Regions from separate parts of the Paenibacillus sp. FSL W8-0194 genome, predicted to be linked through region 1. Evidence: riboswitches for the same ligand, from Rfam matches in the RefSeq annotation. Region 1 holds a riboswitch; the other holds the start of a gene.

Evidence for each region. A riboswitch is a leader RNA that binds a small molecule or an ion and turns the genes downstream of it on or off. The one in region 1 is predicted to bind cyclic di-AMP.
Region 2: linked by a shared signal. The riboswitch ahead of MKY58_RS27465 (ubiquitin-like domain-containing protein) and the one ahead of MKY58_RS12055 (APC family permease) in region 1 are both predicted to bind cyclic di-AMP.

The regions. Positions count from the first base shown of each region.
Region 1 covers NZ_CP150205.1:2,691,689-2,707,266, reverse strand. Annotated here, with positions in the region: gene MKY58_RS12090 (DUF4179 domain-containing protein) at 15-1,448, opposite strand; gene MKY58_RS12085 (sigma-70 family RNA polymerase sigma factor) at 1,435-1,968, opposite strand; gene MKY58_RS12080 (cytochrome P450) at 2,177-3,367, opposite strand; gene MKY58_RS12075 (methyltransferase domain-containing protein) at 3,789-4,466, shown strand; gene MKY58_RS12070 (hypothetical protein) at 4,548-5,036, opposite strand; gene MKY58_RS12065 (GNAT family N-acetyltransferase) at 5,165-5,737, opposite strand; gene MKY58_RS12060 (DUF1961 family protein) at 5,946-6,362, opposite strand; gene MKY58_RS12055 (APC family permease) at 6,389-8,212, opposite strand; cyclic di-AMP (ydaO/yuaA leader) riboswitch at 8,352-8,514, opposite strand; partial or broken gene MKY58_RS12050 (cardiolipin synthase) at 8,704-10,229, opposite strand; gene MKY58_RS12045 (helix-turn-helix domain-containing protein) at 10,479-10,838, opposite strand; gene MKY58_RS12040 (NAD(P)H-dependent oxidoreductase) at 10,972-11,601, shown strand; gene MKY58_RS12035 (iron-hydroxamate ABC transporter substrate-binding protein) at 11,815-12,771, opposite strand; gene MKY58_RS12030 (NAD(P)/FAD-dependent oxidoreductase) at 12,884-13,801, opposite strand; gene MKY58_RS12025 (Rrf2 family transcriptional regulator) at 13,862-14,371, opposite strand; gene MKY58_RS12020 (hypothetical protein) at 14,667-14,891, shown strand; gene MKY58_RS12015 (DJ-1/PfpI family protein) at 14,911-15,578, shown strand, end outside.
Region 2 covers NZ_CP150205.1:5,936,973-5,952,550, forward strand. Annotated here, with positions in the region: gene MKY58_RS27400 (sigma factor G inhibitor Gin) at 1-54, shown strand, start outside; gene MKY58_RS27405 (aminotransferase class I/II-fold pyridoxal phosphate-dependent enzyme) at 374-1,975, shown strand; gene tmk (dTMP kinase) at 2,190-2,834, shown strand; gene MKY58_RS27415 (cyclic-di-AMP receptor) at 2,901-3,230, shown strand; gene MKY58_RS27420 (YaaR family protein) at 3,569-4,012, shown strand; gene holB (DNA polymerase III subunit delta') at 4,224-5,198, shown strand; gene MKY58_RS27430 (stage 0 sporulation family protein) at 5,246-6,046, shown strand; gene yabA (DNA replication initiation control protein YabA) at 6,075-6,437, shown strand; gene MKY58_RS27440 (tRNA1(Val) (adenine(37)-N6)-methyltransferase) at 6,555-7,316, shown strand; gene rsmI (16S rRNA (cytidine(1402)-2'-O)-methyltransferase) at 7,313-8,197, shown strand; gene MKY58_RS27450 (AbrB/MazE/SpoVT family DNA-binding domain-containing protein) at 8,408-8,662, opposite strand; gene MKY58_RS27455 (HD domain-containing protein) at 8,974-10,254, shown strand; gene MKY58_RS27460 (TatD family hydrolase) at 10,322-11,092, shown strand; cyclic di-AMP (ydaO/yuaA leader) riboswitch at 11,307-11,530, shown strand; gene MKY58_RS27465 (ubiquitin-like domain-containing protein) at 11,801-12,979, shown strand; gene rnmV (ribonuclease M5) at 13,133-13,681, shown strand; gene rsmA (16S rRNA (adenine(1518)-N(6)/adenine(1519)-N(6))-dimethyltransferase RsmA) at 13,683-14,570, shown strand; gene yabG (sporulation peptidase YabG) at 14,700-15,578, shown strand, end outside.

The DNA of each region.
Region 1 (15,578 bases):
TTCGCCACACGGATCTATCGAATCCGCTTCTCCGCTCCCCCTTGCATTTCAAGAACGTTCCCCCAATATCTGATAATCGTGAAGCGGAAAGGCCCCGGATACTGCCGGTAATTCGGAATGGTCAGATAGGTGCCTTCCCCGGAACGGTATTCCTGCTCGAAAGGATGCCGCTGGCCGTCAGCATCCGTGAACGTGTCCTGCAGTTCGTAATATCCCCCTTGCACCGTTGTTTGCGAACCGTACAACAGCAGCAATCGCAGATCCCGGCCCGGGGTTTCCTTCGCCGCATGTTTTAATGAAATCCCGGAATCCGGAGATTGCACCAGCGTGCCTTCCTTGGGATCAATGGCAATCTCCACTTCATGATCCGGCTGGAAACTCGCATAGTGAAAATTCAGCCAAAGCTCCCTATGCTCCGAGTAGAAGCTGCTCGTCAAATATATGGTTCCTCCTTCCGGCTTCAGCAGCGTCCGGTCGAATCTTAACATGGTGTCATACCCCGGCCGCTGCTTTGACCGCGTTTGCCTTGAAGCAAGCTCCAGGGTGGCTTCGATGTTCTCCAGCTTTTTGCCGTTGCTGCTCTTGACATCGAACGAAAGGTCCGTCCTCAATGGACTTTGAACCATTTGGGTAAAGGTGATTTGCTGTCCGCTTTGCGTGATATCCATCTGGATCGGCCGCTCCTCCATATCCGCCGCATGGGTTCCGTGATGAAGCGTAACGGGGACGACCAGGTTTTCCGTTTTGGTTTTCACCTTGCTCCCTTGGGGTTTTAACTGAGACCAGGTGGTTTGGATCTGAAAACTTTCCGGCATCTGCCCGGGCGTTTCAAAATCAAACACCATAACCCCTTTCGTCAGCGGCTGATCTTTGGGCAAACCGGCGTAGGTGTCCCACGTGAACGAACCCTGAAGCGGCCGTCCCTGAGAATCCAGCAGCTGCGGAGGATGATTATAACTCAGCCGCAAAGGAAGAGATTCATTTTGATTCTCTGCCGTATAAAACATGATGATTCTTCTGCTGTCCGCTGCAATCCCTTCGATCCGGAGCGTATAACCGCCTGCAGTGACCGATCGATTCAGCTCATGATACAGTCCGTGATCAGCGGCTTGCTTGACCATGACAAGAAAATTGTCGGCTTTGTCGAACATGTTCTCAACATAAGACGGAATTTGCACGTTCGCCTGTGCCTTCTCTTCCGAAGGCGGTTGATATAGTTTGTATCCTCCTGCCGCGCCGGCTCCGCCGACCATCAGGACAGCCAAAACCGCAGCGGTCACCCGAAACCTCTTCGTCGACCGGAGACGCGCCAAAGGCATCTTTTCTTCGGAAGCCCTCTTCAGTCCCTTTCGCAGCGCCTCGTCCAACCTATGATCGGGTACCGTGCCGATCGCCTGCCGTACCTCCTGCCTGCCGCTTTCCAACATCCAGTCCTCATGCATGGTCATGCTGCAGTTCACCTCCGTCATTGATTTTGCCGCGCAATTGTTTAAGTCCCTGATGCAGCCACGTCTTGATGGTTCCCTCCGCCCTCCCCAGGATCTGCGCGATCTCAGGGACGGTCATATCGTTGTAGTACCTGAGGATAATCGCATTTCGGTACTTGGGCTTTAGGCGGTTTAAGGCCTTTTCCATATCGAGCTTCGTCACGCTGACCATTTCGGGGGTATACGTCTCGCCGTGTTCCCAAATGATCCGCTGCCTTCGTTTCTGCCGCCTAAGTTCCTCTATGCAGCAATGAATGACGATCCGGATCAACCAAGGCAGCAGCGCGTCGGGGTCTTTCAGCGTTCGGCATTTGGACCACCCCCTGTATGCGGCTTCCTGCAGCATGTCCAGCGCGTCGGCTTCGTTGTGCATGTAACTGTATGCAACGCCGTACAGCTTTCGCTTGTGAAGGGATAACAAGTCGAAAAAAGCTTCTTCATCGCCTTCGCAAGCGGCCACGGCCAAATGGTGTTCTTTCATGATGCCCTCCCGTTTATAAAGCTTTCAGCTCAATGCTGTTCTGCCTTATAGACGGCATCGGAGCCTCCAAACGTTTTATTTTTTCTTCCATGCGGCAACCGTTTTTGGATTTGCCTTGCATTCGGGTCATTTTTGCATAATAAAAACGACAGCCCTGCCCCGGAGCCCGGAAACAGGACTGTCATGAATAACAGGATATACTCTAACCTTATCTGCGGTCCATCGTCATCGGGTAGTTTTTGACGCCGAATACAAATGAGCTCTGAATCGGCTGAATGCTGCTGCCTGGGTCTCTCCTAAGATTTTTGAATCGATCGAGCAGCGCTTGGAACGCTATTTTTCCTTCCAATCTGGCAAGGGGCGCCCCCAGGCAGAAATGAATGCCGAACCCAAACGTCATATGCGGATTCGGCTTGCGGTCCAGACGGAAAGCGTCCGGATCGTCAAACCGGGATTCGTCGCGGTTGGCTGCCCCCACCCAGGAAATGACCTGCGCGCCCTTTTCAATGGTCTGGTCCCCAATTTGCACCGTATCCTTCGCAACGCGTCCGATTGCAACGATCGGCGGGTAATAGCGCAGCACCTCTTCAATAAACGCCGGAATAAGCTCCGGCGCCTGATACAGCTCTTCCTGAAGCACCGGAATTTCGGTTAGCACGCGAACGCCATTGGTGATCAAATTGGTCGTCGTCTCGTTTCCGGCTGCCAGTAGCAGCACGCAGAAGCTTACGATCTCCTTTTCCGTGAGTTTCTCCCCTTCGATCTCCGCATTCATAAGCGCCGTGATCAGATCGTCCTGCGGCTCGATGGCCCGCTGCGCCATAATCCCCTTGAAATAGTCGTACAGCTCCCCCGTCGCTTTCATCCGCTTATCGGTAATCCTCCGGAAAGCCTCATCGGACAAATCGTCGGCGCTCTCCACCAGAACGTCGGACCAGTGCTTGAATAGCTCCCGGTCTTCTTTCGGCGCACCCAGCAGCTCCGCTATGACGATGACCGGAAGCGGCGTGGCAAAATCACGCGTCACGTCCATGGCGTTCTCCGGTACCGCATTTAGCAAATGCTCTGCGATGGACTGGATGCGGGGCATCAGCTCCTGAATCGCTTTTGGCGTAAATGCTTTGCTGACCAGATCGCGCATTTGCTTGTGTTTTGGCGGATCCATGAACAGGATGGAGCCGCCGGCTCCTGCCCCCCTTTCGGATGAGAAGGTTTTCGAATCCTTTAATATGCGCTGCACATCGTCGTAACGGAAAATATCCCAGCAGCCGCGGCTGCCGTCATAACGCACGGGCGTTTCGTTTCGAAGCCGGCGCAGGATATCGAACGGAAACAATCTATTTTCCGGCGTCGCAAGCTCCGTCATGTTCAGCATATTAGCGTATTTCACTTGGTTCATCGGTCCCCAGTCCTTTCCTATGTGTCTGCTCAAGCTTAAGTCGTGTTGTGAGAGGTCCGTCGTGTCTTGTCTGAACCGTTACAGTTCTCAAAAAAATCATAACATGATTCAAATCGGCCTCTCGACTTACCGGGGTTGTGTTTTTGCTAGGTACTTAAGCATGATCTGCTATCCTTTTCCGGCAAAAAAACAGGATTCAAGCCATGGCAAACAGGCCCATGGGATCGTGATAACAAAAAAACAGAGCCCGGAAGAATCAAAATCTTCACGGACGCTGATTATTCAACGGTCGTGCATTTGTAGTGAACTAGTTCGTCTTTTATAGGCTCCATCTATTAATCCTATTTGATCTATATATTTGTACAATAAGAACTTGGACTGATACAATAACGGTAAATATTTCTTTAAGGGGGAACTAACGATGGATCCGAACGTAAAAAAGCTGTTTGATTCCGGGGCGGACGATTACGATTGGCAGAGGCGGCAATTGATTCCTTGCTTTGACGAGTTTTACGGCATGGCCGTGTCTTTGGTCGAGCTGGACGAACGCAGTCCCCAGGTATTGGACTTGGGCGCAGGTACCGGACTGTTCGCCGGCCTCGTCCTTCAAAAGTATCCTGAAGCCAAGCTGACTCTCATCGATTTCAGCGACAAAATGCTCGAAGGCGCAAAACAAAGATTCGGTCCATCGGCCGATGTTCAATATGTTGCCGCCGACTACTCTAACTACAATTTTACGGATTCGTACGATGTGATTATTTCCTCCCTGTCGATTCACCATCTGGTTCACGAAGAAAAACGGAAGCTTTTCTCCGCCTTGTTCAAAGCCCTCCGTCCGGGAGGAATATTCGTGAATGCCGATCAAGTGCGCGGCAGCACCCCTCAAACGGATGCCTATTATATAGAACGATGGCTATCAGCCGTTAACGCAAGCGGTCTTCCCCGGCAAGCGATTGAAGCCTCTATAGAAAGAAGGAAGCTCGACATTAACGCTACAGCGGAGGAACAGATCCAATGGCTGAAAGAAGCCGGATTCGGCGATGTGGACTGTATGTACAAAAATCTGGGGTTTGCCGTTTTTTATGGCAAAAAATATTAGAGCAAGCCGTTCGAAGGCCATCCTATCCAGGATGGCCTTCCGCATGAAATCGGGTTTCAAGTTCACGTTCAAGTCAAAAAATCATGGCTCAACGGGTACGCTTTTGGTTTTGAAATCATGGAAGAACCATGTCTTGTAGGCGTCGATCGGCCGATCTTTCGCACCCTCAAAGCCAGGCCCATAATATGAAGCGAAATACTCATACTGGATGACGTCTTTTTTGGTGCCGAAGAAGCGGATCATGATATCGGGATACCTTCGTTCGTCCTTGGAATAATGTTTGAAGTACGACTCTTCGATCACCGTCTGTTGAAAATCGGATGAAAGAGCAAGTTTTTTCGCCTTCATAAAAAGCTCCTGATCCTCTTCGACGTCCGGCTTGCGATCGAGGTAATAGTTGATTTCAATTTGCGTAGGCGACATTTGGAGTTCCATATCTTTAATTTCTTTATGCTCGGAACGCATCTGCTTTTTAAAGCCGCTCCATTGCTCGGTCTGCAGCGTTTTATGGGACATGCAGCCGGATAAGAAAACGAAGAGCAGCAAAAACGCCGGCACCATTTTATTCATTCGAATCCCCCTACTAAAGGATCGCTCAAAAGCCAACCATCGAGCTTTCCTTTATTGTATGGGATTTTGATTGCCAGAGCATCAAAAAAAGCCGCGAGATTCGCAGCTTGTCATGCATCTATGTTCTGTCATAAAAGGCTAGGCAACTTCTCGTTTGGATCACTCCATTCATCTTTTAAAAGACCATAATAAACCAGATCGTCATACTCGCCGTTTTTTAACACGTGCTGCCTTAACGTTCCTTCGTATTTCATTCCCAATTTCTCCATCACCTTTCCCGATGCAGGGTTATTCCCCAAGTGACGGGCAAATATACGGTTTAATTTCAGTTGCTTGAATGCATAGTTGACGATTCCTTTTGCTGCTTCCGTGCAGTATCCTTTGTTTTTGTATTCTTTACCGATCCAATAGGACAATTCCCCATGATGAAATTGGTTATGGATTCCTATGCATATGGCGCCGATTACATCGCCGTTCTCTTTATGTACAATCGCCAATTCAAGCGACCGGTCCCCGTTGAAATTGTCCGCATGCGTACCGATCCATTTTTCGGCGACGCCGTCCTCATATGGATGCGGAATGTATAAAGTCGTTTCGGCCACATACGGATCCCCCGCAAATTTTTGGACCGCCGGGGCATCATCTAAAATAAAAGGCCGCAATACGAGTCTTTCTAACGAAATGGTCGGCAATGTTTTCATTGGCAACTCCCCCTTTTACCTTCTTCATGCCGCATGGCCCCCTTCCCTTTAGACGCACGCGGCGCGCTTGCATAATTTAATCGATTATACTTCAACAACCGAGGGTTGTGGAACGAATTATTCGAAATGAAAAAAAGAGGAGGCCGCGAAACATCATTGGCGCGATGTTCATGTACAGCCTCTTCTGATGATTATCTGTTATAGTCCCCTATCCTTCCCGTTTTTCGGCATATACGGCGACATTCGCGTATTCGCCGATCAAAGGCGCCATCTGGCGGAAACCGAGCTTGCCGCCTGCAAGCGGAGGTCCGTACGTTTCGCCGTCGTCCTTCCACGAAAAAACCGGAAGGTCGTTAACGGCAAACGTAATGCATGGTCCGTTTTTTACGATCAGCATTCGGTAGGGCCTGGCCGCATCCATGACGCCCGGAATCGGGTCTGCGCCCTGCGCGACCAGGTGAAAACCGTAGCTTTTCCGCAAATTGCACGTGTGAAATTTCCGCTCCTCCGCCCATTTCCTCCGGAAATAGGAGACATGGAAGGCGTTGATTTCGCCGTGATGATACTGGTCGTATTCGCCCGTACGCGGCTTGATCGAAGGATCGAACAAATCCCGGCCGTCCAGACGACGACCGGGTTCTTCAGGTCCATTTATTTTTTCAGATGGTACGGAACAGTCGTTACGATAACGTCTTTGCGATACAGCAAATACGTGCGAATCATCAAACTCGTTTGGTTATGCAGCAGGTTTTGCCAGCTCCGCTTCGGTATGAACTGGGGAATGACGACCGTCACCTGATAATGGGACTCGCTGGCCTTTCGATGAACCATATCGATGAATTTGCTCAGCGGATGTATGATGCTCCGGTAAGGGGAAGGCAACGTTACCAGCCGGACGTCCGGCCGCCACTTCTTCCATTTTTCTTCGAAGCGTATTTCCTCTTCCTTTTCAAAAGGGATGTATACGGCAATGATCTGGTCCGCCGATAAGGATTGCGCATAATTCAACGAATGTTCAACCACGTGCGTGATGCCCGACACCGGGAGGATGACGACGTTTCCTTCGATCGGAACCGCCGGTTCGCAGGTCGACAAGCGAAGCTGCTCGCCTACCGCTTCATAATGCTTCTTGATTCTGTGGAACAAATAAACGATCAAAGGCAAGAATATTAACACCGGCCATATTTGCGGGAACTTGGTCACGAAAAACATGACCGATACGGTGAAGCTGATGAGCGCGCCGATCGCATTGATGATAAGTTTCGTCACCCAGCCTGCGGGTTTTTCCCGCACCCATTTCACGATCATCCCCGTCTGCGACAACGTAAAAGGAATAAAAACGCCTACCGCATACAGCGGAATCAAATGCTCCGTTTGCCCGTGGAAGGCAATAATCAGCACGATCGAAAGCAGCCCAAGAAAGATGATGCCGTTGGAATATCCGAGGCGGTCTCCCCTTACCGTAAACATTCTGGGAATGAACCGGTCTTTGGCAAGATTCACCGCCAGCAGCGGAAAAGCGGAATACCCCGTATTCGCCGCCAAGATCAAGATCAACGCAGTGGTTCCTTGAATGATAAAATACATGAAATTGCGCCCGAAGGTTTCCTTGGCGATTTGCGATACGACCGTTTCCTGCGCATTCGGGGAGATCCCCAAATAATAAGCCATGAACACGATGCCCGAGAAAAGCAGGGCCAGCAGAATGCCCATGGCCATTAACGTTTTGGCTGCATTTTTAGGGGCCGGATCTTTGAAATTTGGTATCGCGTTGGATATCGCCTCAACGCCGGTCAGCGCCGAGCTGCCCGATGCAAAAGCTTTTAGCAGCAGAAACAAGCTGATCCCTGCCACCGGCGTGCCGACTGGCGTATGCAGGTTAGGTGAAACCTGGCCGGTCGCGATATGGTACAGCCCCACGCCGATCAAAATGAACATCGCCAGCGCGAATAAGTACACCGGATACGCCAAGATGGAAGCCGACTCGGTGACGCCTCTCAGATTCAGGAGCGTAATGAGGATAACAAACGTGACTGCGATCGCCACCGTATGCTCATGCAGCACGGGAAATGCCGACGTGATGGCGTCCGTTCCCGCCGAGACGCTCACCGCCACGGTCAAAATGTAATCGACCAACAGCGAGCCGCCGGCCACCAATCCAGGATATATCCCCAAATTTTGCTTGGATACGACGTATGCTCCCCCGCCATGCGGATAAGCGAAAATGATTTGGCGATACGACAGAATCAACGCCGATAATAAAATAAGGACCCCGATTCCTATCGGAATCGAATACCAGAAAGCCGATGCGCCGACCGTGATCAGCACCAGCAGGATTTGCTCGGGACCGTAGGCGACGGAGGATAACGCGTCCGAGGAAAGTATCGCAAGTGCCTTCTTTTTGTTGAGCTTTTGTTCTCCCAATTCCGCAGATTTCAGAGGACGTCCAATGAGGAGCCTTTTTAACGCTGCCATCGTGTCATTCACCGCCACTGTTCAAGTTAAAGTTCCATGAAAGTATCCTTATTGTTTCCCCTTTTGGCCCAATTGGGCACACCAAAAAAAGCCACAGGAAAGTTGGGCTTTCCCGCGGCTTTCAAAAGCGCACGACAAATCCTTCTTTCATAACGCCTACGAGGTTAGCTGACGGATTCGGGATTGAAAGTATCCCTACACTCGACCTGCGAACATAATCAAGTGATTCACCCCTGGGACGAAGTTCCCTTCCTCCCGTTGGTTCCCCCGCTTCTGGATACAGAATTAAGCGATCAAGGAAAATGACAATTCAGGGTCACAAGTTCATTTACGAATGAAATCATACTCCCGTTGGATACTTACTGTAAAGAGGCAAAGAATCATATTGTAGCGCGAAAACGGGCAAATTGAATCCATGGCATCGCTTGCAACGGCTGCATCCTGTTTTTTTCTGGCCGTAGCCATGGTTCACGCCTGTTTTCGGCCGACGCTTAGAGCAGCGGCGAAATAAGCCTCATCAGCGATTCTGAAATGCGTTTCAGAATGCCTCGTTTCTGGAAGGAGTCCCAAGCGATGCGGACGGAGTCCTTGAAATCCTGCTCAAAATCGCGTTTGATGTCCAGCACGGTTTCGGATTCGTAAAGCACCGCGGCAAGCTCGTAATTCAGCTCAAAGCTGCGGATATCCATGTTGGCCGTACCGATCGATGCGATTTCGTCATCCACCAGCACGATTTTGGCATGAATAAAGCCGTCTTTGTAATGGTATATAGAGGCTCCCGCCTTAAGGAGGGGCGTAAAGTAGGATTGAGATGCCTGGTCGCTGATCACGCTGTCGCTTTTCCCCGGGTACAAGATGCGTACATCGATGCCTGCCGCCGCGGACAACCGCAGCAATGTTAATGTTTCCTGATCCGGTATAAAATATGGCGTGGCGATCCAAATCGATTTTTTTGCCGATGCCATGATGGCCAACAGCGCGTTGCGTATGCTTGTATCTTCCGAGCTTGGGCCGCTGGCCACGATCTGAACGGCCCCATTCGCCGGGACCCCCTGATCCGGAAAATATGACCTGTTCATGTAAGCGTCCCAAGAGTAATGGTTTTGGCCGCTGGTTGCGTACAGCCAGTCTTCCAGGAAAATGGCCTGCAGTTTATAGAGCGCCTTTCCTTCGATTTTCAAGTGGCTGTCGCGCCAGACCGGAAATTTTTTGGAACGGCCGAGATATTCGTCGCCGACGTTCAGCCCGCCGGTAAAGCCGACCACGCCGTCAACGATGACGATTTTGCGGTGGTTACGGTAATTGACCGTTTCAAGAAGCCAAGGCGAAAAAATGGGATCAAACTCGACGACCTCGATGCCGGCATCTTTCATCGGCTGCAAAAAGCGTTTACGCAACCCGTTGCTGCCCAATCCGTCAAAAAGAAAACGTACGATCACGCCCGATTCGGCTTTGCGGATCAGCGCGTCCCGAATGGCGGTGCCGATGCGGTCCGAACGATAAATATAATACTGGATATGGATATGGTGCGCGGCCTTTTCGATGGCTTGCAAAATTTCCGAAAAGGTTTCGTCGCCGTTGATCAACAGCTTGGTTTCGGTTTCCGTTGCTGCCGGGCCGCCGCCGAACCTTTCAATGACCTTGATGACATATTCCGACCTCTCGCTTAACAAAGACAATGGGGCCAAATTCAAACGCCTGCCCGCCAAAATCTCCCGGAACAGCTTTCTCTGTTCTTCCGCCCGGTGCAGATGTTTTTCCGTCTCCAGCGGCTTCTGCCAAAAAGCAAATACAACAGCACACCTACCGCCGGAAGAAATGCCAGGATCAAAAACCATGCCAGCGTGCTTTGCGGCGAACGGTTTTCCATAAAAATGATGAAGCCGATGCCTATAATCGAAAGCGGCCATAAAATGCCGATCAGCGTCGACAGGCGGATCACGGACCTGTTCATGACAAATAGGCCGACCAGCACCAGGACTACGACGATCACGATTTGAAAAACGCGGTTTTTCATATGTAGTAAAATTCACCTATTCTCCGATGTATAATTGGGTTCCGACTCATGTGTACGTTCTCATCTTGCTCCTCTCCGCGAAATAATTAGGACATGCTCACTCAAAAATCAAAAACCTGCTGATACACCCTAAAGGAAGCTGCTTATGCCATTTTAAATACTGCATGACGGTATGTCTATACATGCCGTTTTGGCTGCTTGCCTCCCCCCTGCATCATCAAAAAAACGGACAAGCAATCTTGTTGAACGCTAGTCCGTTTCCGTTGGTTCATTGTTCCCCTTATGGAGCTGTTTTCGCTCGACATGGGCCAATCCCCATTGATGCAAGGCTTCCAAAATCGGAGACAGGCTCTTGCCGTATTCCGTGATGGAGTATTCCACTTTCGGCGGGATTTGCGGATAAACGACCCGTTTAACGATCTCTTCCTCCTCCAATTCGCGCAGATGGAGCGTAAGCATCCTTTGCGTGATATCGGGCAGCAATCTTCTTAGCTCATTGAACCGCAAAGGTTGGCCCTGAAGCAAATGATAAAGGATCATCGGCTTCCATTTGCCGACGATCGAATCCAAGGCCACGACGAATTGGCATTGGGCAGGGTTCTTTGGCATGCGTTCGCCTCCTTTTCAGTACCTTTTTTGATACTATACCACATTATTGTGCCTACTTACCATAAGTAAGTATATATTATATGATCAGCTTGGAAGTGTTACTTCATTTAAAAACAGAAGGGAAGTTTGAATTATGGCAACCGTATTGTACATCACTGCACACCCCCTTCATCCCGAGGAGTCTTATAGCCTCGCGGTGGGCGCGGAATTTATTGAAGCATACCGTGAAGCAAATCCGGCAGATGAAGTCGTTCATTTGGATCTGTATAAAGAAAATATTCCGCAGATCGATGCCGATGTTTTAAGGGGGTGGGGAAAGCTTCGGTCGGGTTCGTCATTCGATCAGTTGTCCGAAGCGGAGGAATCAAAAGTAGCTCGTCTCGAAGAAATTCTTCATCAATTCATGGCAGCCGATAAGTACGTTTATGTCTCCCCGATGTGGAATTTTTCAGTCCCGCCGGTGTTGAAAGCATACACGGATGCGACCTCCATTCCGGGCAAGACTTTCAAATATACCGAAAATGGTCCTGTAGGACTGTTGCCCGGCAAGAAAGCCTTGCACATTCAAGCCAGCGGTTCCGTTTATTCGGAAGGTCCTCTTGCGCCGATTGAAATGGGATTCAGCTATCTGAGCAAGATTCTGCGGTTTTATGGGATTGAATCAGAGGCTGTTTTTGTAGAAGGAACGGCAGTATCGGAGCAGGCACCATTCGTAAAAGAAAAAGCGATTGCACTTGCGAAGGAAGTTGCCAAACGTTTCTGATCGGGGTTTGCACCGTTCCCGACCGGAAATCTGCAAGAATGCGAGGCCCTTGTTCTCCATAAAAAACCCAGTCATTAAATTATTCCTAAATCATAAAAAAAGCCTGTTGAAATGTTTCAACAGGCTGAACGTACACCTCAGATTTTCTTTCCGTGCTGCGGCCTTCTTCCGGTGTGAAGCTTTTCGGAATTTGCCTGTTCATGAGAGGACGGCTTATTTTAAGAAACCTTCTTTGAAGATGTCCAGCAGATGTTCAAGCGTCATCGGATCGCTGTAAGAAGAAGCCTCTGTGTCGATTTCAATCACATGCTTGTTTTTGACGGCCGGGATATTCTTCCAAGTGTTCGTCTGCATAAACGAGTTGTCTCCCGCCGCGCTTCTGCTGAGAACGATGTAATCCCCGGCATAATCGCTAAGCACTTCCGGGGAGAGCGTATAGTATCCGGGACCAAGCGCATCCGCTTTGACCTTCTCCGGCATGTTCAGCCCCATCGCCTGATACAGCAACTCGGTTCCGCGCGCCCAGGCGTTGCCGAATACGTAGAAGTTTTTCGAGTCGGTCTCGAACACCGATACGGTCGCGTTTTCGCCGATCTTCTTCTTAATTTCATCGCCGATTGCTTTAGCCCGTTTCGAAAAGTCATCCACCCAAGCTTTCGCCTCCTGCTCCTTGCTCAGCAGCTTCCCGATTTCAATCTGCTGCGCCAAATAGTCCCTTTTTCCCCACGTATAGGCGACGGTAGGCGCGATTTGTTCCAGCTTTTTGATATTTTTGCTGCTGGTGTCGGCAATGATCAAATCCGGATTCAGCTCGATGATCTTCTCCAGATTGCCGTCGGAGACGACCTCTACCCCTTTGAGCTTCCCGGTGAACAGCGGGTTTTTCTCCGTCCATTCATCTACGCCGACAAGCGTTCCCCCGAGGGAAAGCACGTTCGGCGCGTTCGTCAGAGCGACGATCCGCTGCGGATTGGCCGGCACGTCGACCGGGCCCAGCTCGGATTGATACGTGACTTTTTCCGTGCTCGCCGCAGACCCGGCCGCGGCTGATGCCGGTTCGCTCGCGATCGGGCCGGCGTTCGAGGGATGTTTAGAGGCGTTGTTCCCGCAAGCGCTGAGCAAGATGACGGACAACATAAAAACGACGGGCAAAAATAACTTTTTATTCATTTCCAAACCCCTTTAATTGATATTGATTCTCAATCTCATTTATTGAAATTACAATACCAATATTTATTAGGGTTGTCAACGAATATCCCGTGACCCTGCTGCGGTCAAATCGTTAGCCGTTTTGTCTCCAGGCCTCCAGGTTCAGTTCATTGTTGAGCGCCGCGGCGGTAAACGCCCCTTTAGCTGCGGCCGCAATGGCCTGATGCAGCCGCGACGCCGCATCTCCGGCGGAATAGACGCCCGGTACGGTCGTTTTTCCAAAATCGTCGACGACAACCATCCCATCCTCCGTTAAGCGGCAACCGATCCCTTGCGGCAAGTCCGAGCCCGTCGTCAGCTCCGGCTTAAAAAAGATCCCCCTGCATGGAATGGACGTGCCGTCTTCCAGAACCACTTGGCGCACGATCCCCTCGTTGGATTCAATGTTAAGGATCGGCGATTCGAACACTGGCACTTGATGCCGCCGGAGTTCTTCCCGCTGATCGTCCGTCAGCCCGGCGGGGCCGTTCGTGCAGACCGTAAAACGATTCGTCCATCCGGAAATAAGCGGTGCGAAGTGCATCAGATCCGCTCCTTTAACGATAACCACGAGCGGCTCGTCCCTTAATTCCCATCCATCGCAATACGGGCATACAAACGCGCTTTTCCCGTAAACCTCATCCAGCCCGGGAATGTCGAGCGGCCGATCCTTCATTCCGACGGCAAACAGCAGCTTTTTGCTCGCATACAGGTTTCTTTGGGCCGTCTTGATTTGAAAATTCCCATCCTCGCCCGCAACTGATACGGCCGTGTCCTCCACGATAGTAACCGAAGGATAGGCGCTAAGTTCTTCTTTCGCAATACGCCGAAATTCAAAAGGGCTGACGCCGTCGCGGGTAAGAAATCCGTGGGTCTCGCGGGTAACCGCGTTGCGGGGTTTGCCTTCATCGATCACCGCAACATGCTTCCTTGCCCGCCCAAGCATAAGGGCCGCATTCAACCCGGCCGGTCCCCCGCCGATAATCACCGCATCCAAAAGTTGTTTTCTCATCATCATCTTTTTATACCTCCATAGATCTATAATGTCCATAATTAAAGCGCAAGAAGTGTATCACTTCTTGTTTGCTTCTGGGTTGCAACGCTCCAAAGCCTCGTTCAGCACCGTTTGGATCGTATGTTCCCGCAAATACTGGTGAAGCTGGCGTTCCGCGCCTAACATCACTTTCTCGATCAAACATCCGTTTTCCCCCGGGCTTTCCTGCTCTGTCGATGCAGTCCCCTCTTCTGCCAACAACCGATGCTGCCGCGATTCGGAAGTCGAGCATTCGAACATCCCCTGTCTTCCTTCAATCACTTGTATCACGTCCAGAAAAGTAATCTGATCCGCCTGCCGCGCAAGCTCATAACCGCCGTTCACTCCCGGTACGGCTCGTACGATCCCATCCTGTCTCAGCTTGGACATGATTTTGGATAAGTAGCTTTCCGAAACGCCAAGCGTGGCGGATAATTCCTTGATCCCGACGTTATGGCTTTTGTGGCCGTTGCCGTTATGAGGAATCTTCGCGAGAGCCAAATGAAGCAAGGCGTGCAGCGCATAATCCGTACTTTTGGAGAACTGCATGGTTTGCACCTCCTTTCTAACCATTATCATTATTATGGATATCTAATATCTATAATATTCGAATGGCGGTATAAGCGCAAGTCCCCGATTTTGAATCCATCATCCTGATCATATTCTGCGTATGTCCAAGCCCGTTCAAACCTTTCGAAGGTTGCGATGCCATGTTGATTGTTTTGTGATCTTTTTACGGCCTGATTTGAGATATTCGTTTGTTATGATACATCATGCAAGCACGGCCAGGCGGAACGCAAACCGCGCTCGCCGCGACACAATACCGGATGAAGGAGGTTTTCAAATGGGCTTGGACAACGGCCATTTTTCGTTTTTCCCGTTTGGGGCATTATTTTGTCTGACGCTTTTTAGTTTTGTAGCCGTTCGAATCTATGCCATCCGGCAGCGGTACAAGGTTCAGGGAGCAAAGGATCCCGAATTCGCTTCGATTCTAAAAAGCCGGATGGCGAAAGGCGAACTGGACGAAAACGAATATCGCAGGCTGAAAGATCTTCTGGCAAAAAAATAAAGTTTAGGAGGTTTTGCATATGCTGACCGTTCAAATCGTGCTGTTTGACGGCTTCGACCTGCTGGATGCCATTGCGCCTTTCGAGGTTTTCAGCGCAGCTTCATTGCATGCCAAAAACGCGTTACGCGTAGAATTCGTCACCGCCGAAGGACCGAGATCCGTGACCAGCGGCATAAACGGGTTAAAAATCGAGGCAACCGGCACGCTGGATCCGGAGCAATCCGGAATCATCCTTTTGCCCGGCGCGTCCGGGGAAATCGAGGGTGACGGTCCCGATTCGATCCCGGCGATTCTGGGGCGGGCGGTACATACATCAGTCATCGATTTAATGGCCCGGGCGCTTGGGCAACAAGACGTCATTGTCGCCACGGTATGCGGCGGTTCTCTGTTGCTCGCCATGGGAGGATTGCTGGAGGGCAGACCGGCCGTCACGCACCATCTGGGCATGGAATTGCTTGGAGCGACCGGCGCTGTACCCGTTCCGGCACGTGTCGTGGATCACGGCAATCTGGTTACCGGAGGGGGCGTTACCTCAGGACTCGACGTATCTCTTTATTTGGTCGAGCGTGAGCTTGGGCCGCGTATCGCGCACGCCGTAGAACGGCTGTTTGAATATGAACGAAGAGGAACGGTATGGAGTGAGACCGGAATAGCGCCCGGCCGTCAGGAGGCTTTAACGGGAAACGG
Region 2 (15,578 bases), 2.8 Mb from region 1:
TATCATTTTTTCATTCATCAGATGAGACAGATCAGCATGCAGACTCAAGCGTAAGGCAACCTTGGCAACATATTCGAAAATAGCCTCGATACCGTTGGATATATCGTGCACCGCAAAATTGCGGACGAAGGAAGGGTAGGCGTGAAGCCTGCCCTTTTTTTAAGATCCGGAAAATAACCGGGGAATGACACCGAAAAAGGAAGGGCGCAGGGCAGCTCCTAGCAGCATCAGCCGCTCAGGGTGGCAGTTGTTTTTACTGTGAGGGCCTTCAAACGGCTTCCGCACGCTAGCGGCGTCTTATGTTTCAATTCGCTGGATGGTTCAATATGCGGTAAAATAGGGTATAGATTGAAACCGGAAGGACCGAATTGAAATGGGCACAGAAAAGCTGGAAAAGGGAAAGGCGCCTTTATTCGAGGCGTTGCAACAATGTAAAAACGGAGGGCATGCCTCCTTCCACGTACCCGGCCACAAAAAAGGCCGAGCCTATGCCTCCTTTGGAGGGGCAGGCTTTCTGGATCAGGTCATGGAGGCCGATGTCACGGAAATTACAGGGACGGATGACCTTCATCATCCGGAAGGCGTTATCCGGGATGCGCAGCTGCTTGCGGCGGATTGTTTCGGGGCGGAGGAAAGTTTTTTCCTTGTCGGCGGCAGCACGTCCGGCAACTTGGCCATGATTCTGACCGTTTGCTCGCATCCGGAGGATATGTTGCTGGTTCAACGCAATGTACATAAGTCGGTATTAAACGGCCTGATGCTGGCCGGAGCCAAAGCGGTGTTTCTCGAGCCGCAGGTGGACGAGTCCAGCGGGCTGGCTACGGCGCCGTCAGCCGAGACGGTCGCCGCCGCGTTAGCCGCCTATCCGGAGGCCAAAGCCGTGCTTGTCACCATGCCCAACTATTACGGCATGGGAACAGATTTGGCGCCGCTCGCCGAGGCCTGCCACCGGCACGACGTGCCGCTGCTCGTGGACGAGGCGCACGGCGCCCATTACGGGCAGCATCCCAGGCTGCCCCGAAGCGCACTGGCCAGCGGCGCGGACGTCGTTGTCCAATCGACGCACAAGATGCTGGCCGCGCTCACCATGGGAGCCATGCTGCACGTCCAAGGTCCGCGGGTGAACCGCGGACTGCTCCGCCAGCGGCTCGCCATGGTGCAAAGCTCGAGCCCATCCTACCCGGTGATGTGCTCTCTCGACCTGGCGCGGCGCCAGCTGCACGTGCAGGGCGCCGCGGCTTTCACGGCGGGGCTCGCCGCCGTGGAAAGCCTGAAGCGCGGCCTCCAGGAGCTGCCGCGCTTCGGGCTGCTGCAGCCGCGGGCGCAGCAGCAACACGACGCCGCCGGCGCAGCATCGGCTGCCTATGCCACGCAGGACCCGTTCAAGGTGGTCATGTATGACCGCACCGGGGTCCTGAGCGGCTACGAGCTGCAGCACCGGCTTGAAGCCTGGGGCTGCATTCCCGAGATGAGCGATGACCGGTACGTGGTCCTGCTCTATAGTTTGGGGTCGACGGAGGAGGACACCCGTCACCTTTTGAAGGCCCTTTCGCATATATCTGTAGAGAAGGCGGACGCCCAGCCGCTGCATTTTTCGTCAGGCGCCCCGGTGCAGCATGCTTCGCTGCCGGTCGACAGCCGGGAAGAGAACGCTCATGTCGAATTTTCCACGTGGAACATTTTTGACCAAGCGGCTTTTTCGGAGCCGGTCGCTTTCAGCCTGATTCCGGTGGAACCTGATGAGACGGAAGCCGTTCCGCTCGATGCGTGCGCAGGCAGAGTGGCGGCGGAGATGGTGATCCCGTACCCGCCGGGGATTCCGATTCTGTATCCGGGTGAACGGATCACCGAATCGGCGGCCATCAAATTAAGAAGGCTTGCCCATTCCGGCGCTAAATGCCAGGGTGTGCAGGATCCGAAGTTAGGAACGATCCTTGTCCGTAAGCGTGGAAGTCATGCGGGAAGCGGAAAATGAATGCCGTATCCTTGCAAAGGAACCAAAGGCCAAACGAGGGCAGTTTTCCGGCTTATGGGGACTGTCCGTCCCAGGCGATGTTTCCAGATGCAGCGCGTGAACCGACCGACGGATAAAAGAATGCATCTAGAGCATGAAATCAACGGGGCGTTGGCGCATCGAACCGTATCAATTGACGCAACCTAAAAATAGCAAAAGAGCAGGAGAATGTTGAATGAGCAAAAGCAAGGGAATATTCGTTACGCTGGAAGGGGGAGAGGGTTCCGGAAAAACGACGGTGATCGCCAAGCTGAAGGATTATCTGGAAAAACGCTTCGTACCTTATATCGTGACGCGCGAGCCGGGCGGCATCGAAATTGCCGAGAAAATACGCGAAATCATTTTGAACCCGAGCCATACGGCAATGGACTCCCGCACGGAGGCTTTGCTGTATGCCGCAGCACGAAGCCAGCATTTGGCGGAGAAGGTCGAGCCGGCCTTGGCGGAAGGCAAGCTGGTGCTTTGCGACCGCTTCGTGGACAGCAGCCTGGTCTATCAGGGATATGCCCGCGGGATCGGGATGGATGAAGTATGGGCCATTAATCAATTTGCCATCCATGACCGGATGCCGCAGCTTACGTTCTACTTGGACATCGAACCGGAAGCCGGATTAGCGCGGATTGCCGCCAGCCGGGACCGGGAAGTGAATCGCCTCGATTTGGAGGACTTATCGTTCCATCATAAAGTACGGGAAGGATACTTGAAGCTTGCCGAACGTTTTCAGGATAGAATCGTCGTGATCGATGCTTCGCAAACCGTGGAAAATGTCGAACAAGAGATAATCCGTAGCTTGGAAGAGCGGATTTTAAAGGATTTTTGAGGAGCTTTGTCAAATAAGTAAGTATGGCTCATTGCAGGCCAAAATTCAAAGAGGAGGGAATGCAGGATGAAACTGATCGTTGCGATTGTACAGGATAAAGACAGCAACCGTTTGTCAGCGGGGCTGGTGAAGGCGAATTTTCGGGCGACAAAACTGGCAAGCACCGGCGGATTTCTTCGGGCGGGAAACACCACATTTATGATCGGGGTGGACGACAGTCAGGTCGAGGCCGTCATGAACGTCATCCGCAGCAGTTGTAAAGTCAGGGAACAGCTTGTAACTCCGGTTACGCCGATGAGCGGCACGACAGATTCTTATTTGCCTCTCCCCGTTGAAGTTCAAGTGGGCGGCGCCACCGTATTCGTGCTCCCGGTAGACCGGTTTGAACATTTCTAAAATGAGGAAGTTCCCGAAAATCGAAAGAGCAGCCTCGTAAACACCAATAGTTGGACGAGAGGCATGTTGCTTTCTAGATTGTACCCGGGGCATAGGCATTGCCATTAGCAAAGCCTGTGAAACCTCAAAGGCGATGCTGCAAATCGAGCCACGATATGGGGCTGCTGATGATTCGCGCTTAGTATAGCGCCGATATATTCATCCAGTCAGTCCCTCCAGCGGCCATCCATGTTGCAGCATGCCGAACCATCTCATGGATGCGAACGCAAATCGCTTCAATATAAGGCATATTTTTTAGCCCGGTTATTATTTTTGGCAGCCAAAGGCAGGAGATATACGTGAAAATCAACCCGGGGTTTAGGCCCATTAAAAGCGAACTTCCGGTAACGGACGGCTTAACTAAACCCGTTCAGCAAAAATCCTTCCTGGACGTCATGCAGCAGCAGAAGGAAACGGCCTCACAGGAGGAACTCGGCCGCCGGTTCAAGGAGATCCAGATGCAAGGAGAACGCCTTGCCCGTTCCATGACCATCCGTGAGCTTAAAGCATACCGTCTGCTGGTGAAACGATTTTTGGAGGATACGGTAAGACGCGGCGTTACCATGAAGGAAGCGCGGGGCTGGGACCGTCGCGGACGGGGAAAACGTTATAAATTAATCGATGAGATTGATACGGCATTACTCGAAATGGCCGATGAAATGCTGGAAAGCGAGCAAGGAAAAATCGAGCTGCTGCAGCGGATCGGCGAAATCCGCGGGATGCTGATCAATCTCGTTTTTTGAAGAAATAGGAATGAACAACTTCGCCCTGTCATGATAAACTAGAGATAGTACCGATCATCATGAAGACAGATTTAAAGGGGAGATTCTGCAAAATCTCGGACGGGTTTCAGAGCTGCTGCCGATTATGGAGAGGCCTGAAACGATAGGCGCTGCCGACGGCTTGCCGAAATGTTTCTGCGGTTTTGCAAAATCTTTAAGGAAGAGAGGAACTATGTCTTTTCAGGATATTATGGGACAGGATGCGGCGAAGAAGCTGCTGCAAAATGCGCTTCGCAGCGATTCCGTCAGCCATGCTTACATTTTCAGCGGGCCGGCCGGCTGCGGGCAGATGAAGACGGCAACCGCGTTTGCGCAGGCGCTGTTCTGTACCGAACGCGTGGATGACGCCTGCGGGCAATGCTTGGAATGCCGCAAGGTCCAGCACGGCAACCATCCCGATCTGCATCTTCTCGCTCCCGAAGGTTCGTCCATCAAAATAGACCAGATCCGCGAATTGCAGCGGGTCTTTTCCTATCGTTCGGAATCGGAGAATCCGAAGGTGTATATCATAGACCATGCGGATGCGATGACGGTGCAGGCCGCCAACAGCCTGCTTAAATTTTTGGAGGAGCCCCCGGTTCCGGCCGTGGCCGTCCTGATTACCGAAAATGGACAAGCCCTGCTGCCGACGATTCAATCGCGGGCCCAGACGATTCCCTTTTTTCCGCTGAATCCCGGAATGATGCTGCAGCAGCTGGTCGACGAAGGATACCCGGCGGCGCTTGCGCGCTGTGCGGTGCATTTATCCTCCGGACTGGACGGATGCCGCGAAATGATCGAGCAGAATTGGTTTGCAGAAATTAGAAACGTAGTGTTACAATTAGGGAAGGAAGCCCTCGGACGAGGCAGCTCCGCTCTGGTGACCGCAGGGCAGAAGGTGTTTAAGGCCGGGCTCTCCGATCATCTGGATTTACTGTTAAGCTTGTTTCATTTGTGGTTCAAAGATATGCTTCACGTCCAGTACGGAAGGCACGAAAGTATCGTTTTTATAGATCAGCTGGAGTTCTTGTCCACGCATGCATCATCCCGCAGCACAGCACAATGGGTCTCCTATATGGATTTGGCCGCAGAGTGCCGGAAAAAATTGCGCTACAATGTGAATGGCCAACTTTGTATTGAACAATTTTTGATCGGTTTGGAAGGATAGCTTCATGGCCAGCCAATTTTTTCTCTGGCATACAAGGGGGTTAGTTTTTGTACAGTGTAGTGGGCGTCCGTTTTAAGAAAGCGGGCAAAATTTATTACTTCGATCCGCTTGATTTTCCGATTGAAAAGGATCATAGCGTTATCGTTGAGACGGCGCGCGGCATCGAGTATGGTAAAGTTGTGGTCGGCAAAAAAGAGGTGCAGGAAGCCGACGTGGTCCTGCCGCTCAAAAAGGTGATACGCATCGCCGGCGAAGCCGACGCACGCGTTGTGGAAGAGAACAAGCAGGCCGCGAAAGAAGCTTTTACGACCTGTTTAAATAAAATCCGCGATCATGGGCTCAAAATGAAGCTGGTGGACGTGGAATTTACGTTTGACCGTAACAAAATCATTTTTTATTTTACGGCTGAGGGAAGAGTGGATTTCCGGGAGCTGGTCAAAGATTTGGCCGGGATTTTCCGGACGCGGATCGAGCTCAGGCAAATCGGGGTCCGGGACGAAGCGAAGATGCTGGGCGGAATCGGCCCATGCGGTCGCATCCTTTGCTGCTCCTCGTGGCTCGGCGACTTTGAGCCGGTATCCATCAAAATGGCCAAGGACCAAAGCTTATCGCTGAATCCGACCAAAATTTCCGGTTTATGCGGAAGACTTATGTGCTGTTTGAAATATGAGCATGATAATTATGAAAGTGTGAAGGAAGAACTGCCATCGGTAGGCAAAATCGTCATCACGTCTTTGGGCGAAGGCAAAGTGGTCGGCATCAACGCCGAAAACCGTTCCGTTCATGTCCAGCTGTTTGACATCGGCAAGGTGAAGGAACTGCAAATGGATGACGTTGTCATTAAGTAGACCATAGGGTTACTTTCGGGGTGGAGACTTGGAAAAGAAAAGTATTTTTGCACACATTCAAGAAATGGAAACACAAATGGGACAGATCCACAGTGATCTGGGTGAAATGAAGCTGATTATGAAAGAGCTGCTGGAGGAGAACCACCGACTGACGTTGGAAAACGAACACCTCCGCAAGATATTGAAGGAAGCTGTGCCCGCTGAAGAGGGAGCTCCTTTGCCGCAGCCTCATGTCCCGATCAAACCCGAGCATCCCAGCGATGTCGTGGGCGAAGGGTATGACAATTTGGCACGGCTTTATCATGAAGGCTTTCACATTTGCAACGTGTATTATGGACATTTGCGCACGGAAGGCGACTGCCTTTTCTGTCTGTCTTTTTTGAATAAATGAAGCCGTAGGAGCGATTCCTACGGTTTTTTTTCAAGAAATAAAGCATTTATAATGAAACGGGTCCGTAAGTGTAAACTTTGACGGATAGAGAACAATAGATAAAGGAAAATGGAACCGATGAATATGGACAAAAGTCTTTTGGAGCCGTCGGAACGCATCGACGATCTGTTGACGCATGATCTGCACATCATTCAAAGCGACGAGGTATTCAGCTTTTCGATGGATGCCGTTTTGCTGGCACGGTTTGCCGGCATACCGCCAAGAGGAAAAATTTTGGACCTCTGCACGGGGAACGGGGTCATACCGCTGCTGCTGAGCACGCGCACCAAAGCGCACATCGAAGGGATCGAGATTCAGCCTAGGCTTGCCGGTATGGCCAAACGCAGCGTGGCGATGAACGGGATGGAAGACCGGATCGTCATTCGGGAGGGAGATTTAAGGGAGCTTTATAAGGAGACGGGACATCAGGCTTATGATGCCATTACCGTCAATCCGCCTTACATGCCGCTGAACGGAAGCGACATCAAACTCAACCCGCATCAGGCGATTGCCCGCCATGAAATCAGCTGCACGCTGGAGGAGGTCATCCAAGCCTGCTTCAGATTGGTCAAGCCGGGAGGAAAGGTAAGCATGGTTCATAAACCGTCGCGTCTCGGCGATATCATCGCTTTGATGCGAAAACATAGGCTGGAGCCGAAACGGATGCGTTTCGTTCATCCCCGTGCCCATCTGGAGGCCAACATGGTGTTGATCGAATGCATACGGGAGGGGAAACCGGAGGTAAGGCTGCTTCCGCCGCTGATCGTTTATGACGAGCAAAACCGATATTGTCCGGAAATCATGGAAATTTACTACGGTTCCAAAGAGGGAGAAGCATGAGTCTGACACGACAAAGCAGTTTTCAAAACCGGTCCGGAGACGGCAAAGGGGCTCTGTATCTCGTCGCTACGCCGATCGGGAATTTGGAGGATATGACGTTTCGGGCCATACGGACGTTAAAGGAATGCGACATCATCGCGGCAGAGGATACGCGCCAGACCCGGAAACTGCTGACGCATTTCGAGATTAGCCCGCAAATGCTGTTCAGCTACCATGAGCATAACAAGGGGGCAAGCGGACCGGAATTAATACGCTATATAATAGAAGGAAAAAATTTGGCGCTTGTCAGCGACGCCGGTCTGCCGGCGATTTCCGACCCCGGGGCTGATCTCGTCAAGCTGGCGGTCGAGGAAGGGATCAGCGTCATACCGATTCCGGGAGCCAATGCGGCGCTGTCGTCTTTGATCGCATCCGGCCTTCCGACCGACCGTTTTACCTTTATCGGGTTCCTTCCCCGGGAACGCAAAGATGTGGAGGATACGCTTCAATCTTTTCAGTCGGCCCAGGGGACGCTGCTGTTTTACGAATCGCCGCACCGGGTCATCAAAACGTTGACCGCGATCCAAAGCGTGCTTGGAAACCGAAAAGTCGTATTGGCGCGGGAACTGACGAAACGTTACGAGGAATTTGTGCGCGGGGACGTCCAGGAATGTCTCGACTATCTTCAGGAGCATCCGCCGCAGGGCGAATATTGCGTGGTCGTGGAAGGCACGAGCCCGGAAGAGGAGCAGGAGCGGCTGGCCGCATGGTGGCAGAACCTGACGATCGAGGAGCATGTGGCGCACTACGAGGCACAAGGAATTCCGCGCAAAGAGGCCATGAAAAAAACCGCGGTCGACCGCGGCGTCTCCAAGCGCGATATTTATAACGCATTGATTTGAGCGGGCTGCAGATGCCCAATGACTTGGCTGCCGAAACCAAGCCCGCCTTTCGGGAAGCGTGCCTTAAGGCCCATAACCTGCGGCGGGCAACGCAGCCGGCGGGACAAAAAAATGTCTCCAAAGGCCGGGTTCTTAGCCTAGGAGACACCAAGGAGATATGAAAAAGGTTAGAATTAACAAATAGAATAATACTATTATATACTAAAAAACTTAATTTGTCACAGGTGTTGGGATTTCCGAGATGCAATCGTGGCAAACAATTTTTCCTTTGAAGTAAGTCACGTTCTCGGCATTGCCGCAAAAGATGCAAGCAGGCTCATATTTCTTGAGCATAATGCGTTCTCCGTCCACGTAAATTTCCAATGCGTCTTTTTCCCCGATGCCCAGTGTGCGGCGCAATTCAATCGGAATAACGACCCGGCCCAGTTCATCTACTTTTCTTACAATACCAGTTGATTTCATCATAACTGATCATTGCTCCTCTCGCCATAGTTTTATAGTGCCATAATTCGACAACGTTCTCTCTTTTATGATATCAATAATACCAACGATTCCCAAAACAGTCAACCTGCAAATTCGTCGCCAAAATGAGAACAGATTGCATGGCACCTGGGATATCACTCATATCAGGATTCTTTTCCCATTATATATCCTTGGTAGGATAATGTCGATTTGGAAATCAATTTTTCTACCTAAAACGACACTATTCGACACACATTGTCGAAAAAAGTTCAAAAATAGTTTAATTTTAAGCTTTTAAAAAGGAGATGAGTCGCATGCATACCTTAAATGAAGAAAAAGTGTTCAAGGACCCCGTACATAATTACATTCATGTCCAACACTCCACCATCTGGCGGCTGATTAACACGGCGGAGTTCCAGAGGCTGCGGCGGATCCGCCAATTAGGCACCTCGTATTTGACGTTCCATGGGGCGGAGCACAGCCGGTTCTCCCACTCGCTTGGCGTGTATGAAATTACGCGCCGCATCATATCCCAATTCGAGCGAAGCGGCTACGCGGATTGGCCGAACAGCGAGAAACTGTTAACCCTCTGCGCCGCCTTGCTGCATGACCTGGGACACGGACCCTTCTCCCACTCGATCGAAGAGGCGTTCCGGATGGACCACGAGGATTGGACCCGCCGCATTATTCTCGGGGATACCGAAGTAAACGCGATTTTGACCGAGGTGGCCGAAGACTTTCCCGCCAAGGTCGCATCGGTTATCGCCAAGGATTACGAGCACCCGATCGTGGTCAATCTGGTGTCGAGTCCGCTGGACGCCGACCGGATGGACTATTTGCTGCGGGATGCTTATTACACGGGCGTCAATTACGGAACGATCGACATCGACCGGATCCTGCGCATGCTTCGTCCGTACCAGGGAAGAATCGTCGTGAAGGAATCGGGGATGCATGCGGTGGAAGATTACCTGATGTCCCGGTACCAGATGTATTGGCAGGTTTATTTCCATCCGGTGACGCGCAGTTCGGAAATCATTTTGCGGCAGATCTTCCGGCGCGCGAAGGAGCTATACCGGGATAACTACGTTTTTGGCTTCATGATTGACCCGCTTCCGGGGCTTTTCGAAGACCGGCTGACCGTGCAGGATTATTTGAAACTCGACGAAGCGCTCATCCAAACCGTGTTTTCGCTATGGACGAACGAAAAAGACGCCGTGCTGAGCGAGCTTTGCAGCCGTTTTATGCATCGCAGGCTGTATAAATATGTGGAAGTGGAATCGGTGGATCTGGAAATGATCGAAGAGATCCGCCGTGATTTTGAGCGGGTCGGCCTGAATCCCGAATACGATCTCGAGATTGATTTTCCGACGGATCTTCCGTACGATGTATTTCGGCCGGGAGACGAATCCAGCCAAAAGCAGATTCTGCTGCTCGACCGGGACGAACGCCTGCGGGAAATATCGGAGGTGTCGGATATTGTCCGCTCCATCAGCGGCATTCACCGCGGGAAATATCACTTATATTATCCGGGGGCGAAAATGAAAGACGTTATTTCTTCCCTATCCGACCCGGTTTCCCGCATTTTCAAGCGATAACGACAGCGTGATTCACGGATTTGCCCCATATTAATCTATGCTTTATGACATGAAGGGAGTTCCAGACATGAATTTATTCGACACGCATACGCATTTGGACGCGCCGCAGTTCGACGAGGACCGCGAAGAAACCATTCGCCGCGCCGTGGAAAACGGCGTCAGCCGGATGATCAACGTCGGTTTTAACCGCGAAACGATTCCGTCCACGATGAAGCTTGCGGAAACGCATGATTTTATATACGCCGCCGTCGGCTGGCATCCTCAGGATGCGATCACGATGAAGGAAGGGGACCTCGAATGGATTGCATCTTTATGCAGCCATGAAAAAGTCGTGGCCATCGGCGAAATCGGGCTCGATTATTATTGGGATACCTCCCCGAAAGACGTGCAGCACCGGGTTTTGCGCCAGCAAATCGGGTTGGCCCGGGAGCTCGGCATGCCGATCGTGATCCATAACCGGGATGCGCACGAGGATATCGTGAAAATCCTGCGGGAGGAAAAGGCCAGCGAGGTCGGAGGCGTCATGCACTCCTACTCCGGCAGCTGGGAAACGGCCAAGTTATGCCTGAACATGGGATTCCATCTATCCTTCGGAGGGCCGATCACGTTCAAAAACGCCAGACAGCCCAAGGAAGTGCTTGCGCTGGTTCCGATGGACCGGCTGCTGATCGAAACCGACTCTCCGTACCTGACGCCGCACCCATTCCGGGGCAAGCGAAATGAGTCAGCCAACGTTCGTTTGGTAGCCGAGGCCGCTGCCAAGATTAAGGGGGTCGAGGTGGAGGAAATTGCCCGAATCACCACCCAAAATGCACTGGAACGATTTGGAATTAAGTGAAAACGGGAGAAAAACAGCTGAAAAAACGAGCATGAACGAAGCATTAAAGAATTTTAACCAAAAAAACCATGAATATTACAAATTTTTAACCATATATTCAAATAAACGTTGTTGATTCCCGCTTTACAACATGCATCAAAACAGGATATCATCTTTTCAGTGAACTTGGGCTGCTGTAAGCCGCTTCCTTTTTCGGCATCGCGGCAGCCTCCGTGAACCAATCTCGCTGAGTCTTTCGGTCTCGAAAGAGCGGGGGAACCAATACATAGAGCGCGACGGTCCTTTTATACCGACCCGGGCTCGGGATGTATTTGATTTCTTTTCAGGGTCTCAGGGGTGAATTCGGCGCGGTCCGCCATGAGCGGGCTGGCGTTGATCGGGCGGCTCTCTTTCGCCCAAACCCGACAGCTAACCCCGTAAGCGACATAAAGAGAGGGTTTCGTGCATTTACTTTTCCGTCATTCTGACATCCAGGGAAGCCACGAAGGAGACCTCATAAGCTCTTAGCTGGCTTCTTTTGTTTTTGAATAATGGAGAAGGCGTCGTCATACTGTTGTAAAACGGGAGGCGACAAATCATGAAAAAAAGATAGGTTCATGGTGCAAGAACGCATGCTCCTTATGTGTTCTTGTAAAAAATCGAGTATAGCCCGCGTCAAATCATTCATGCGTAACTCTAATGGCGAGGCTATGAAGGAGGATCGAGAAGGTGGGCATTTTCCATCAAGAAGAGACCCATGATTCAAAAATCTCCAGCATGTCTTACGCATTGCGATGGAAGCATGAGAATTTGCGCCAAATCTCTACTGCAGCTATCGTTACGATCGCGGTCACCATCATGATTTTGCTGCTGGTCAACTCATCCACGCGCAAACAGGTGTACCTGGTGGTAGACGGTCAGGTCAAAAAGATTCAGACTCACAAATCCGTTTTACAAGAAATGCTGGATGAGCAGGCAATCAGCCTCAAACCGGAAGATCAAGTCTCCATGCCGCTGAGCGGTTCGCTCCAGAATGGTGACAAAGTGGTGATCGACCGCGCTGCTCCCGTTCAATTGACGGTGGACGGGGCAACGAAAAAGTTGTATACCACCAAAGACACGGTTGGCGACGTATTGAAGGAGTTCGGCGTATCGCTCAAAGAACACGATAAAGTCACTCCGGCTCTGACCGAGCGGGTGACGGGCCAAACGGATATCCGTATCGTGCGCGTCAACAAACAAGTCGTGGACCGCCATGAAAATTTGCCTTTCCGCGTCATTAAGACGGCGGATCCCAGCCTGACGGTCGGCGATAACCGCGTCATTCAGCAGGGAAGGCCCGGCGTGATGGTGCAGCACATCGAAAAGGTATATCATGACGGCCAAATGGTATCCATGCGCATGGTGGGCAAGGAAGTGCAGGCAAAAACGCTGGATAAAATCATCGCCGTGGGCACGAAGAAAAAACCGGCTCCGCCTGTCGTCGTTCAAACAGCGGCCGTTAAATCTTCTTCCACCGCCAAATCTTCATCAGCCGCCAAAACGAAAAAAACCGTAAGCAGCAATAACCGCGTAAGCAAAGCCGGTGTTGATTTCTCATATAAAAAAATGATTCATGTCTCGATGACGGCTTATTCTGCCGGCGAACCCGGAATCGGTACCCGTACCGCGACGGGAACGCGGGTCACGGAAGGCCGCACCATCGCCGTGGATCCGAACGTGATTCCGCTCGGCTGGTGGGTGTACATCGAAGGCATCGGCTTCCGCCGTGCCGAAGACACGGGCGGCGCCATTAAGGGCAATAAGATCGACCTCTACTATGACTCCGTGAAGCGCGCCAACAACTTCGGCCGCAAATCCGGGATGAAAGTATACGTCATCGGTCCCGTGAAGCCGCAATTGAATTAATTTCGTTTTACAATGTCATTCTAATGTTATAGTATTATGATCATGAAAATGTCATGCTAAAGAAGAGGAGCATTCCTCTTCTTTTTGTTGTTTGGATGTCCGAAAACTTACGACGCATGAACGGACGAGCTTTAGGAAAGGGAGAAGCAGGTCATGATCAAGGAAGTCATAGTCGTGGAAGGACGGGACGATACCGTGGCCGTGAAGCGGGCGGTGGAAGCCGACACGATCGAAACCGGCGGTTCGGCGATCAACGGCCGCGTACTGAAGCGGATTGCCTTGGCCCAGGAACGCCGGGGAGTCATTGTATTGACGGACCCGGACCATGCCGGGGAGCGGATTCGAAAAATTATCGCCAGCAAGGTTCCCGGATGCAAGCATGCCTTTATTCCGGAGTCGGAAGCGACGCGGAAAGGGGACATCGGCGTGGAGAACGCTTCGCCGGAAGCGATCCGCAAGGCCCTCTCCCGCGTGCATACGTCCTACGAAGGCGCGGAAAGCCTGATCGATATGGAGGATCTGATGGCTGCAGGGCTTCTGGTGCACCCGGACGCGGCCCGCAGACGCATGGTGATGGGTAACCTGCTCGGCATAGGGTATTGCAACGGCAAGCAGTTCCATAAGCGGCTGGCCGTTTTTCAGATTACGCGCGAGGAATTTGCGGAGGCGTTAGCCCAATTGGAACAGGAAGGGGAAGGTTGACATGCAGCGAATGGACGATATCGCCTCGCCAAGGCGGACGAAGGAAATCATCCAGCGTCACGGTTTTTCGTTTAAAAAAAGCCTGGGGCAAAATTTTCTGATCGATCAAAATATTTTAGGCAAAATCGTGGAGGCGGCGGGGCTGGATGCCTCCAAGGGAGCTTTGGAGATCGGGCCGGGGATCGGAGCCCTTACCGAAAAGCTGGCCCAGGAAGCGGGCGCCGTCACGGCCGTCGAAATCGACCAGCGGCTTATTCCGATACTCCAGGAGGTATTGGAACCGTATCCGCATGTGCGCATTCATCATGGCGACGTGCTGAAGACGGATCTTGGCGCCCTCTTTCGGGAGGATTTCGCGAATGTATCCAAAGTCAGTGTCGTTGCCAACTTGCCTTATTACGTGACGACCCCGATTTTGATGAAACTGCTGGAAGAGCGGCTGCCGCTGGAGAACATCGTGGTCATGATCCAAAAAGAGGTGGCCGAACGCATGGCTGCTTCGCCCGGCACGAAGGACTACGGCAGTCTGAGCATCGCCGTGCAGTATTACAGCGAGCCTGAACTGGTCTGCATCGTGCCGAAAACGGTATTCATTCCGCAGCCGAACGTCGAGTCGGCCGTCATTCGCCTCAAGGTGCGCGAGCAGCCTCCGGTCGAGGTGGACGACGAAAATTTCTTTTTTCAAGTGGTGCACGCTTCGTTTGCCCAACGCCGCAAAACGATCGCCAACAATCTCAAGACGAGATTTTTTCCTAAAGAGGGCCGGGAGCGCCTCGAGGAGCTGCTTCACGCTGCAGGGATCGAACCTTCCCGCCGCGGCGAAACCCTCAGCCTGCAGGAATATGCGACGCTTTGCAACGTATTGCTCCGGGCCGGCGTACGGGGATGAGGACGGTTCGCTCACCGCATCAAGTTTGGGGCGGGCAGGGCGCAAGGCCTCGTCCCATTGCTTATTTTGGCAAAAGGGAAGAACCATTGGGGAGATTCGCCCATACCATGGGGTAGGGGTGATGTTGTGATGAATGTAGGAGACCTGGTCGTCCGCAAATCTTATGGCGGTGATGTCGCTTTCCGCGTGGAAGATCTGCGGAGCAATTTGGCTGTGATCAAGGGGACCGAGTTTCGGCTGTTGGCTGATTCGCCCCTCGATGACCTCGTTCGGGTGCCATATGCGCCGTTCAATGAAAAAACGCAGAAGGCCCATATCCGTGCCAACGAGTCGTTAAGCAGGCTGCAGCGCCACCGTGAGGAGCTGACCGAACGCACGCAAGCGAATCTCGGCGGGGAATGGCCGATGGCGGAACAGCCTTCTTATTTTGAAGTTCCGGGTAAAGTCCTCCATCTCGATGGAGATATCAATTACTTAAAAAAGAGCCTGAATCTTTACCAGCAGCTTCGCGTGCCCGTCGAGGGACATTACGTTAACGAGGCGGGCATGGCGGATGCGCTCTATCGCCTGCTGCCGCGGGTGCGGCCGGATATCGTGGTCATTACGGGGCATGACGGAGTGTTGAAGCACCGGCCGAACAATGACCTCTATAACCTGAACAGTTACAAAAATTCCCAAAATTTCGTTTCGGCCATTCAGGTTGCCCGTCAATACGAACGGCATTACGATACGCTGACGATCATTGCCGGTGCCTGCCAGTCGCATTTTGAGGCGCTGCTGCAAGCGGGAGCGAATTTCGCCAGCTCGCCGGGGCGCATACTCATCCATGCGCTGGATCCCGTTTACGTGGCCGCTAAGGCCTCCTTTACGTCGGTGAGGGAAACCATCAACATGATGGATGTGCTTCATAATACGATCAGCGGGGCGCAGGGCGTCGGGGGCATCGAAACGCGCGGAAGCTACCGCATCGGATTGCCGCGCCTGAATGACCTTTCCCAGCTGAAGGTA